2 regions of the Exiguobacterium sp. s39 genome follow, and region 1 is predicted to be linked to the other one. Evidence: predicted binding sites of a transcription regulator. Region 1 holds the regulator's gene; the other holds the start of a gene.

Region 1 (4,804 bases):
TAGTTCCCCGTGAACTTACGACAGACATTGCGCGACAGTTCGTAGACGACATTGACGACTTGGTCGAGGAAGTACCGGTCGTGCGAGACGATCAGGACGGCACCACGATAACCACCGAGGTAGCTTTCAAGCCAAGCAAGCGTATCGATATCGAGGTGGTTGGTCGGCTCATCGAGAATGAGGAGCTCTGGTGCTTGCAGGAGCATCTTTGCTAAGGCAAGCCGTGTCCGTTGACCACCAGATAATGTCTGAATCCGGCGCGAGTAATCATCCGGATAAAAGCGCATGCCGTGCAAAACGGAGCGGATATTCGCTTCGAACTGATAACCACCGGCTTCTGAGAAGTCGTGTTGCGCTTGATCGTACGTCTTCAAGAGACGATCGTAAGCGACCGGGTCGTTCAAGATATGCTCCATGCCCATTTCGATTTCCATCCGGCGCAGTGTTCGTTCTTGTTCCTGGAGATGTTCGAAGACGGTCAGCATCTCGTTCCAGATCGTCTCATTCGATTCGAGACCACTGTCTTGCGCGAGATAACCGATTTTGACATCCTTGCCTTTCATGATGTCGCCCGAGTCATGACTGAGTTCACCAGCGATGATTTTGAGCAAGGTCGATTTACCGGCACCGTTTCGTCCGACGAGCGCAATCCGATCTCGCTCTTGTACTTCCAGTTTGATATTTTCTAAAATCGGCTCGACGCCGAATGATTTCGAGAGTTGATTGACTTGTAAGAGTATCATTTCCATCCATCCTTCCACCCTTTAGTCTATCACGAACAAAAGCGCAAGGTCCTGCGGAATATATTATTTGTGACTCTATGTGAAGTGGTTTACAATCAAGGAGAGTAGAAAGCTTTTTGCAAAGATTTGGGTGCCACGATGGATGTGGCCGAAGGGGGAACTGCAGGATGAATGGACCAGACACAAAAATTCCACAAGCGACAGCAAAACGGTTGCCGCTATATTATCGCTTCATCCAAAGTTTATACAATTCAGGCAAGCTCCGCGTCTCTTCTGCTGAGTTAAGCGAGGCGGTGAAGGTTGATTCAGCAACGATTCGTCGCGATTTTTCCTACTTTGGGGCATTAGGGAAGAAGGGGTATGGGTATAACGTTCAACATCTCTTAACGTTTTTCCGCAAAACCTTGAATCAAGATGAGGTGACGAATGTTGCCTTAATCGGGGTCGGTCATCTCGGAACAGCGTTTGCAAATTATAACTTTTTAAAGAATAATAGTACTCGGATAGTCGTTGCGTTTGATGCGGACGAAGAGAAGGTCGGAACAACGACGCATGACGTTCCAATCTATCATGTTTCGGACATGAAAGAACAAATCGAAGCGAATCAGGTCGATGTTGCCATCTTGACGGTTCCATCGCAGTTCGCACAGTCAGTAGCGGATGAGTTAGTCGAGTATGGTGTGACAGGCATCCTGAACTTTACGCCAGCGCGGTTGAACGTGCCAGCGAGCGTCCGGGTCCATCACATCGATTTATCGATCGAGTTGCAGTCGTTAGTTTATTTCATGAAGCATTATTCGCAATCAGCTGAAGGAGTGAAATCATAATGGAAAACCTTATCCCGCTCACACTAGGTATCGGACCAGCGAGCATCGGATTAATCGCGGTCGTCGCGTTGATCATCTTCGGACCGAAGAAGTTACCAGAATTCGGACGCGCTGCGGGTCAGACATTGAAAGAGTTCAAGAATGCCACGAACGGCATCATGGACGACGATAAAAAGGACGAACCGAAAGAGAAGTGATTGAATCATGACGGTTGATCAAGAGCAAAGCATGACGTCGCACCTTGACGAACTGCGCAAGCGGATCGTCTGGTCGCTTATCATCGTCGTCGTCCTGTTCGCTGTCGCATTTCCGCTCGTCCGACCGCTCGTTCGCTTCTTGCAAGCGGACTTAAAAGAGCTCGGCATCGGTTTGAATGCCTTCAACGTCGCCGATCCTTTAATGTTGTATTTGAATCTTGCGTTCATCATTGCGCTGATTTTAGCGTCACCGTTCTGGATGTATCAACTCTGGGCATTCGTCCGACCAGGACTTTATGACAAGGAGCAAAAAGCGACATTGACGTATATTCCGGTCATCTTCTTTCTATTTTTGGCTGGCGTAGCCTTCTCGTATTTCTGGTTGCTTCCCTTCTTGCTTGAAGTCTCAACAGATCTCGGGAAAGAGCTCGGAATCGAACAAGTCATTGGAGTCGAGAACTACTTCAGTTTCTTAATCCGATTGACGATGCCGTTCGGTCTTCTGTTCCAATTGCCGGTCGTGACGATGTTCCTGACGCGTCTTGGTCTCGTGACGCCATATTTCATGCGAAAGAATCGGAAATATGCGTACTTTGTGCTGTTCGTCGTTGCGGCATTGATCGCACCGCCGGATGTGACGTCACACTTGATGATCTCGGTGCCATTGTTCGTTCTCTATGAGATCAGCATCTTGATTTCTGCGCGGACGTACAAAAAGGTCTTGATCCTCGAGCAACAGGCAGAGCTTGAACGACAGGCGGACTTGATGCGTGAATTGAATAAATGAATCGTGAATTCCTTCCGACGATTTTGGAAGGGATTCTTTTTTATGAAAGCGTTCTTTTTATATTGATAAAGCAGTTAGTGATGCGTATACTAAAGATAATTCATGGGGGCTTAGCTCAGCTGGGAGAGCGTTTGGCTGGCAGCCAAAAGGTCGTCGGTTCGATCCCGATAGTCTCCACCAATACCAAATATCTAACTCCTCGAAGCGTCGAGGAGTTTTTATTTTACTCCCAGTTAAATTCCTTACAAATATAAAATGTCATGTAAAACAAATAAATTAAAAAAATAGACAAATATAAATTGTTTATTTCCATTAAATTCATTAAACTAAATATACAGAATTTTCGTTTAACTGTTTTATCAGTAGTACTACTATGGTTTTACAGAAAAGGGGAAAACGAACGCATGAAGAAGAAGATTGCACTTATGGCAGCCGTCTTAATGACGTCTTCCAATCTAGTCAGTGCGCAAGGTGCACTGTCGTCGCAAGACAAAGCAACGGGTCAAAAACCGCAAGCGCTCTCGCTGAAGAAATCGGGGCAAGAGAAGAACTACAAACAATCGGATAAAGTCCGTGTCGTCATCGAGATGGAAGAGAAGCCGGCGATTCAAATCGCCCAGGCTCAAAACAAGCGGTATAGCACATTGAGCAATGCCGAAAAAGAGTCGATCAAAGATCGCCTCGTCAGCGTCCAAAAATCGGTCAAGTCAGCCATCGCTAAAAAATCAATTCCCGTTACATATAAGGAGAGCTTCACGACCGTCATCAACGGATTCAGTGGTGAAGTTAAGTTCGGCGATATCGAAGACATTAAAAAACTCAACGGAGTCAAGAGCGTACATATCGCCCATGAATACGCGCGTCCGGAAGTTGCTAAAGGTGCAAAGCCAGACATGCTGTACAGCAAGGACATGGTCAATGCGAAGGAAACATGGCAGGACTATGGTTTTAAAGGGGAAGGAACAATCGTTGCCGTCATCGATACGGGAATCGATCCATCGCATAAGGACATGGTCTTGAGCCCTGAGACGAAGATCGATTTGACTTCTTCGAAAGTCGATAGTGCGAAAGAAACAAAAGGTTTAAAAGGAAAATACTTCACGGAAAAAGTACCGTACGGCTATAACTATGCCGATCACGATAGCGAAATCCGTGATTTAGGTGCGGGCGCATCGATGCACGGGATGCACGTCGCGGGTACGGTCGGAGCAAACGGCGATGAAGCAAACGGCGGCATCAAAGGGGTCGCTCCGGAAACACAACTCCTCGCGATGAAAGTCTTCGGAAACGATCCAGGAATGCCATCGACATTCAGCGATATCTACATTAAAGCGATCGATGATGCGATTGCACTCGGAGCCGATGTCATCAACATGAGTCTCGGATCGACGGCATCGTTCGTCAATGCAGATGATCCAGAACAACGCGCAATCGTCAACGCGATGAACAACGGTATCTTGTGTGCGATTTCTGCTGGTAACTCGGCATTCGCAGGTCATGGTGCAGGTAACCCGTACACAGCGAACCCGGATATCGGTGTCGTCGGTGCCCCAGGTTTAACGAGCCAAGCACTCCAAGTCGCATCACTCGAAAATACGAAATTGACACTCGAAGGCATGGCGCTGACGATTGACGGTCAGGATGCTGGTTATTTGGCATACCAAAAACAAGATTCACCGAATCCGATTGCTGTCTTCGATAAAGAGAAGAAGGATGTCGTCTATGTCGGTGACGGTCAAGCTTCGAACTACGAAGGCAAAGACGTCAAAGGGAAAGTCGTCTTCGTCGTGCGTAACGGTGGTTTCAACTACGGTATGATCCAAGCAGAAGCTGAGAAGCAAGGGGCAGCAGGTGTCATCGTCCGCGGTCGAGTCGATCATGGGGATTACGTCAGCATGGCGCTCAACAATCCGACGATTCCACTCGTCACGCTTAGCATCGCAGACGGAAACGATCTTGAAGCAAAAGCAAAAGAGGGCAAGGCAATCGCTGTCACGTTCGACGGAAAAGCAGTCTCAGCCGATAACCCGGTCGCAGGACAAATGTCTGACTTCACGTCTTGGGGTGTCACACCAAGCCTTGACTTCAAGCCAGAAATCACGGCACCAGGTGGAAAAATCTACTCAACGCTCAACGATAATGAGTATGGTGTCATGAGTGGAACATCGATGGCGGCACCACACGTTGCTGGTGGAACGGCACTCGTCATGCAACGGATCGCGAAGGACTTTAAAGTCGATGGTGCGACAC
Region 2 (4,804 bases), 770 kb from region 1:
CAATTTTTCGTAATACCTTTTCGTGGTAATCGTTCGTCGCTTTAACGGTGATCGATTGTACCCCAAGCTCTTTTAAGATCAATGTCGTCAAGATGGATGCTTGAATATTTTCACCGATGGCAACGATGACATGATCGAAGTTTCGGATTCCTAGACTTTTTAAGACATTCTCATCCGTTGTGTCCGCGATGACGGAATGCGTCGCAATTCCCATGAATTCATTGACGCGCTCCTCGTCGGAGTCAATCGCTAAGACATCGTAGCCATTTTTCGATAATTCACGGACAATCGAGCCACCAAAGCGCCCTAGTCCAATTACTGCAAACTCTCCATTCATTTTCACAACTCTCCTTCACAATCGCTCTTCCTTAGTAGTGTACCCGATTCAATTTAAAAATACTATAAACGCCCCTGCGATTCGCAGAGGCGTTTATTCATCCATTATTTTGAGGATTTCCCACGTACATAATCGTTATCGAACAAGAAGAGTCGTAAAATCAAGTACAACGCCGGAATCAAGAGTAAGAGTCCGAAGATGAAGACAACGACGAGTGCGGAAGCCATTGTTTCGTTAACGACCGCTTTGTTGATATCGATATATGGATACAAGATGTATGGTAGGTGCGTATAACCGTAACCAAACCATGCCACTCCATACTGTAGCATGACCGCGACGAAGGCAATTCCGTAATTCTTCTTCATGTAGACGAGTGTCACCGCAACGAGGAAGAAGATGAAACTAGCAGCGAACCACCACCAGTTCCCGTTTAAGATGTTCTCATAGTGCCATGCCGCTTGATTTTTCAATCCAAAGAAGACGAGTGCACAGACAAGAATCGTCGGACCACTCCAGAAGAGTGCCCATTTACGAATTAGCGGAGTAGCCCCTTCATCCTTCGCTTTATCTGCGTAGAACAAGAGGAACATCGCACTGATATAGAGGACGGATACGATAGCGAGTGCTACGACCGACCAAGAGTAAAAGTTCGTAAATAATTTTGTTCCTAAAAACTCGACTGTTTCATTCGTTTTACGAATGAAACCACCTTGACTGATCGTCAATGTCGTTGACATCGCCGCCGGAATCAATAGACCAGTTGCTCCATATAAGAACGTATAGAACATGCTGTCATTTGATCCATAATTGGCGAATGCATAGAAACTACCACGAATCGCAATCAATACGAGAACGATCGAGGCTGGCACGAGTAGTGCCGTACCGAAATAGTAAGCGGTATCCGGGAAGAACCCGACTAATCCGACGAAGAAGAATACGAAGAAGACATTCGTTACCTCCCACACTGGTGAGAGATAACGAAGAATCAATCGATTCGTTAAATGATCCCGCTTCGTATATTTTGAATAAAAGGCGTAAAATCCAGCACCGAAGTCAATTGAGGCAACGATGAGATATCCGTACAGGAAAGTCCAAAGGACCGTAATTCCTAGTGTTTGAACGTCCAAATCGTTCCCTCCTTACTTATTATCATCCACGAACATAGCTTCCCCACGCGCGTGGTGGTTTTCAGCAAGTTCTTGAAGTTCTTTTCCAACCGGGTTTTTCTTGAACATCCGTAATAATACGACTGTACAAATCGTACCGAGCATCAAGTACAAGGCACTGAATAGAATCAACATCGGACCGACGGCAGTTGATGTCGTCGCCGCATCTGCTGTCCGCATGATGCCGTAAAGTGTCCAAGGTTGGCGACCAATTTCAGCATACATCCAACCTGCTTCAATGGAAATCATCGCCAGAGGTCCACCGATGAAGACACCTCTTAAAATCCATTTGTTATAAGGATTTAATTTTTTCAAACGGAATGCCAAGATGAACAAGGCAGAGATGGCAGCCAAATACATACCAATCGAAACCATGATATCGAAGAAATAGTGAACGATCAGCGGTGCTTGATCTTCTTTTGCGAACTCATTTAGACCAATGACTTCTGTATCTGGAGCTCCACCCGCAAGGATCGAGAGTGCATATGGGATTTTGACGGCTCCCTTGATTTCATAACTGCCGTCTTCTTGCTGATCAAGTATCCCACCAAAGATCAATTCTGCTTCACTTGTCGTTTCAAAATGCCATTCAGCAGCCGCGAGTTTCTCTGGCTGATATTTCGCCAAGTATTTCCCTGAGAAGTCCCCGACAAGTGCAGTCGAGAAGGCAAAAATCAATCCAGCCATAACCGTTAAGCGAAGTGCTTTTTTGTGATACGCTGTTTCCGCTGCTGAGAGTGTTTTTTTGCGGAGTAAGTGGAACGCCGCGATTGCCGCCAAGATGAAGGCGACTGTCAAATAAGCCGATACGATGACGTGTGTTGCTTTTGTAGGTGTTGCTGTATTGAACATTGCTTTTAATGGTTCAATTTGCGTTAGCGTTCCGTTGACGATCTTAAATCCTTCTGGTGAGTTCATGAAGGAGTTGACCGTCGTAATGAAGAATGCTGATGCTGTCGCACCGATGACGACTGGAATCCCGATCAACCAGTGTAACCATGGGTTTTTGAATCGATCCCATGTATACAGGTAAATACCGAGGAAAATCGCTTCAAAGAAGAATGCGAATGTTTCCATGAACAGTGGTAATGCGATCGTTTGACCAGCCACTTGCATGAGTGACGGCCAAAGTAGTGATAATTGCAATCCGATGGCCGTCCCTGTCACGACACCGACTGCGACGGTAACGACGTATCCACGCGTCCACCGTCTTGCTAATAAAATATAATCCGGATCTTTGCGTTTCAGACCGATGAATTCAGCTGCGAGTACCATGAGTGGTACCCCGACGCCAATTGTCGCGAATATAATATGAAACGCTAATGTGAGCCCTGTCAACAATCGACTGAGCAATACGGGATCATTGAACATGTATATAGCCCCCTCTTCCTAAAACATACTTCTCTATATGGTCTATAACCGTATCATAGAGAACATAACCCTTTATGTCTGTTTATAATGTTTGATGTAACAAATTGTTCACATGTGCACGTGATTTTTTTCACAAAATGTTCGAAAACTCCTATTCTTACATATATAAAAAGCTTTCCCATTCTTGATTTCGAAAGGGAAAGCTTAATGTCCTTCATTATTTCATAAAACTTTTTAAACATATTCTCGGAAATAATGATCGAGTAAATCAATCACAAATGGAATCGCGGATTCATCCGGATTCAAGGTTGGTTGATGAAGTCCAGATGTCGGATTGTCGACTCCAAGCCAAAACATCATCCCTGGAATTTCCTTCAACATGAATCCGAAGTCTTCTCCTGTCATTGCTGCATCACATTCAATGTAGTTCGCATTCATCTTGACGAATGATGAAAATTTATCAACGATGTGTCGGTCATTGACGACCTCGTAATAACGATTTCCGAATTGCAGATCAATCTTGACGCCAAAGGAAGCTTCGATTCCTCGAATGATGTCACGAACGCGTCGTTCCAGTTTTTCCATGTCTTCCCCATTGAGCGCGCGCATCGTACCGTCAAGAACTGCTCTACCGGCGATGACGTTTTCCCGAATCCCGGCATCGACCTTTCCGATCGTGATGACGCTACAGTTCATCGGATTGATGGATCGGCTGACGATTGTTTGCAATTGCATGATTAAGGCTGCTTGCGCGACGACCGTATCAATCGTCAAATGAGGAAAGGCCGCGTGACCACTTTGACCATAGATCGTGATATGGACTTCTCGAGCACTCGCGAACAAGACGCCGGGACGGCTTGCAATCGTACCGACTGGATACTCCGGTGCGACGTGAAGACCATACATCTCACTTGGACGATATTTTTCAAACAACGGACTTTTGATCATCGGTTCTGCCCCGCCCGGACCTTCTTCCGCTGGTTGGAATAAAAAGACGACATCATCCATGACCGGCAATTCAATGATTCGTTTCATCAATCCCAACGCAATCGACGTGTGCATATCGTGACCACAGGCATGCATGAAGCCTGGATGTTCCGAGCAAAACGGAAGACCTGTCGCTTCTTCAATCGGTAACCCATCAATATCTGCACGGTACCCAATTGTCCGATTTCCAGTCAATCCTTTCACTCGAACGAAAACTCCCGTTTCAAACGTGTCATACGTGACACGATCTGGTGGATAGGCACGAATTTGTTCCAATATAAAAGCTTGCGTCTTAAACTCCTTGAACCCTGGTTCTGGTATTTTATGAAGCGCGCGCCGCATTTCAATGGCGTATTCCATCTGACTGACTTCCTCCTTCTTCTTTTACGATATCCCAAAATGCTTGAACTTGTTTTAGTTCAAGCATCGATTCCGTAGACAAAATCCATGTATCTCGCTTTAATATTTTTCCAGACGATGTTTTTAACGGAAGCTGCATGACTTCATTTGATTGCTGAATCGTCGACTCGGGTAAAATCGCAAATCCAATTCCATGTAGAGCCATCTGCTTACATGTCTCGATTTGATCGACGACCAGCGTCCGAGATGGTGGACTTGCGAACCGATCTTGCCACCATTCTAAAATTTCCTGATAGTACGTTGAGTCACTCTTGAACTGGATGAATGGTCGATCCGTCACGCGTAACTGTTCGATTGACGTCAACTCACTATCGACTAAATAGAGCGGATCCGAGAAAAGACGTTCTTTAACACCTTTCCAGTCCGGGTTTCCACGAATGATCCCGATATGAAAATGTTCCTCTAACATATGACGCATCATCTCACTGGACCATCCCGTGACAAGCTGAACACGGACATGCGGATAACGCTCAACGAATCGTTTTAAGACACGCGGGAGCCAATATTGCCCCATGATGGAAGC

Evidence for each region. The regulator Rex, encoded in region 1, represses fermentation and respiration genes when NADH is low (regulators of the CRP and FNR family bind a similar motif). The targets are predictions, from matches to a motif close to TTGTGAAATATTTCACAA.
Region 2: the regulator Rex is predicted to act here: its motif matches at 2,993-3,010, upstream of KNQ11_RS07635 (cytochrome ubiquinol oxidase subunit I).

The regions. Positions count from the first base shown of each region.
Region 1 is NZ_JACSNA010000001.1:2,204,389-2,209,192, reverse strand. It holds gene KNQ11_RS11410 (ATP-binding cassette domain-containing protein) at 1-743, opposite strand, end outside; gene KNQ11_RS11405 (redox-sensing transcriptional repressor Rex) at 911-1,570, shown strand; gene KNQ11_RS11400 (twin-arginine translocase TatA/TatE family subunit) at 1,570-1,767, shown strand; gene tatC (twin-arginine translocase subunit TatC) at 1,775-2,554, shown strand; tRNA gene KNQ11_RS11390 (tRNA-Ala) at 2,659-2,734, shown strand; gene KNQ11_RS11385 (S8 family serine peptidase) at 2,959-4,804, shown strand, end outside.
Region 2 is NZ_JACSNA010000001.1:1,433,551-1,438,354, forward strand. It holds gene KNQ11_RS07625 (potassium channel family protein) at 1-337, opposite strand, end outside; gene KNQ11_RS07630 (cytochrome d ubiquinol oxidase subunit II) at 442-1,464, opposite strand; gene KNQ11_RS07635 (cytochrome ubiquinol oxidase subunit I) at 1,477-2,874, opposite strand; gene KNQ11_RS07640 (N-acetyldiaminopimelate deacetylase) at 3,109-4,221, opposite strand; gene KNQ11_RS07645 (transcriptional regulator CcpC) at 4,205-4,804, opposite strand, start outside.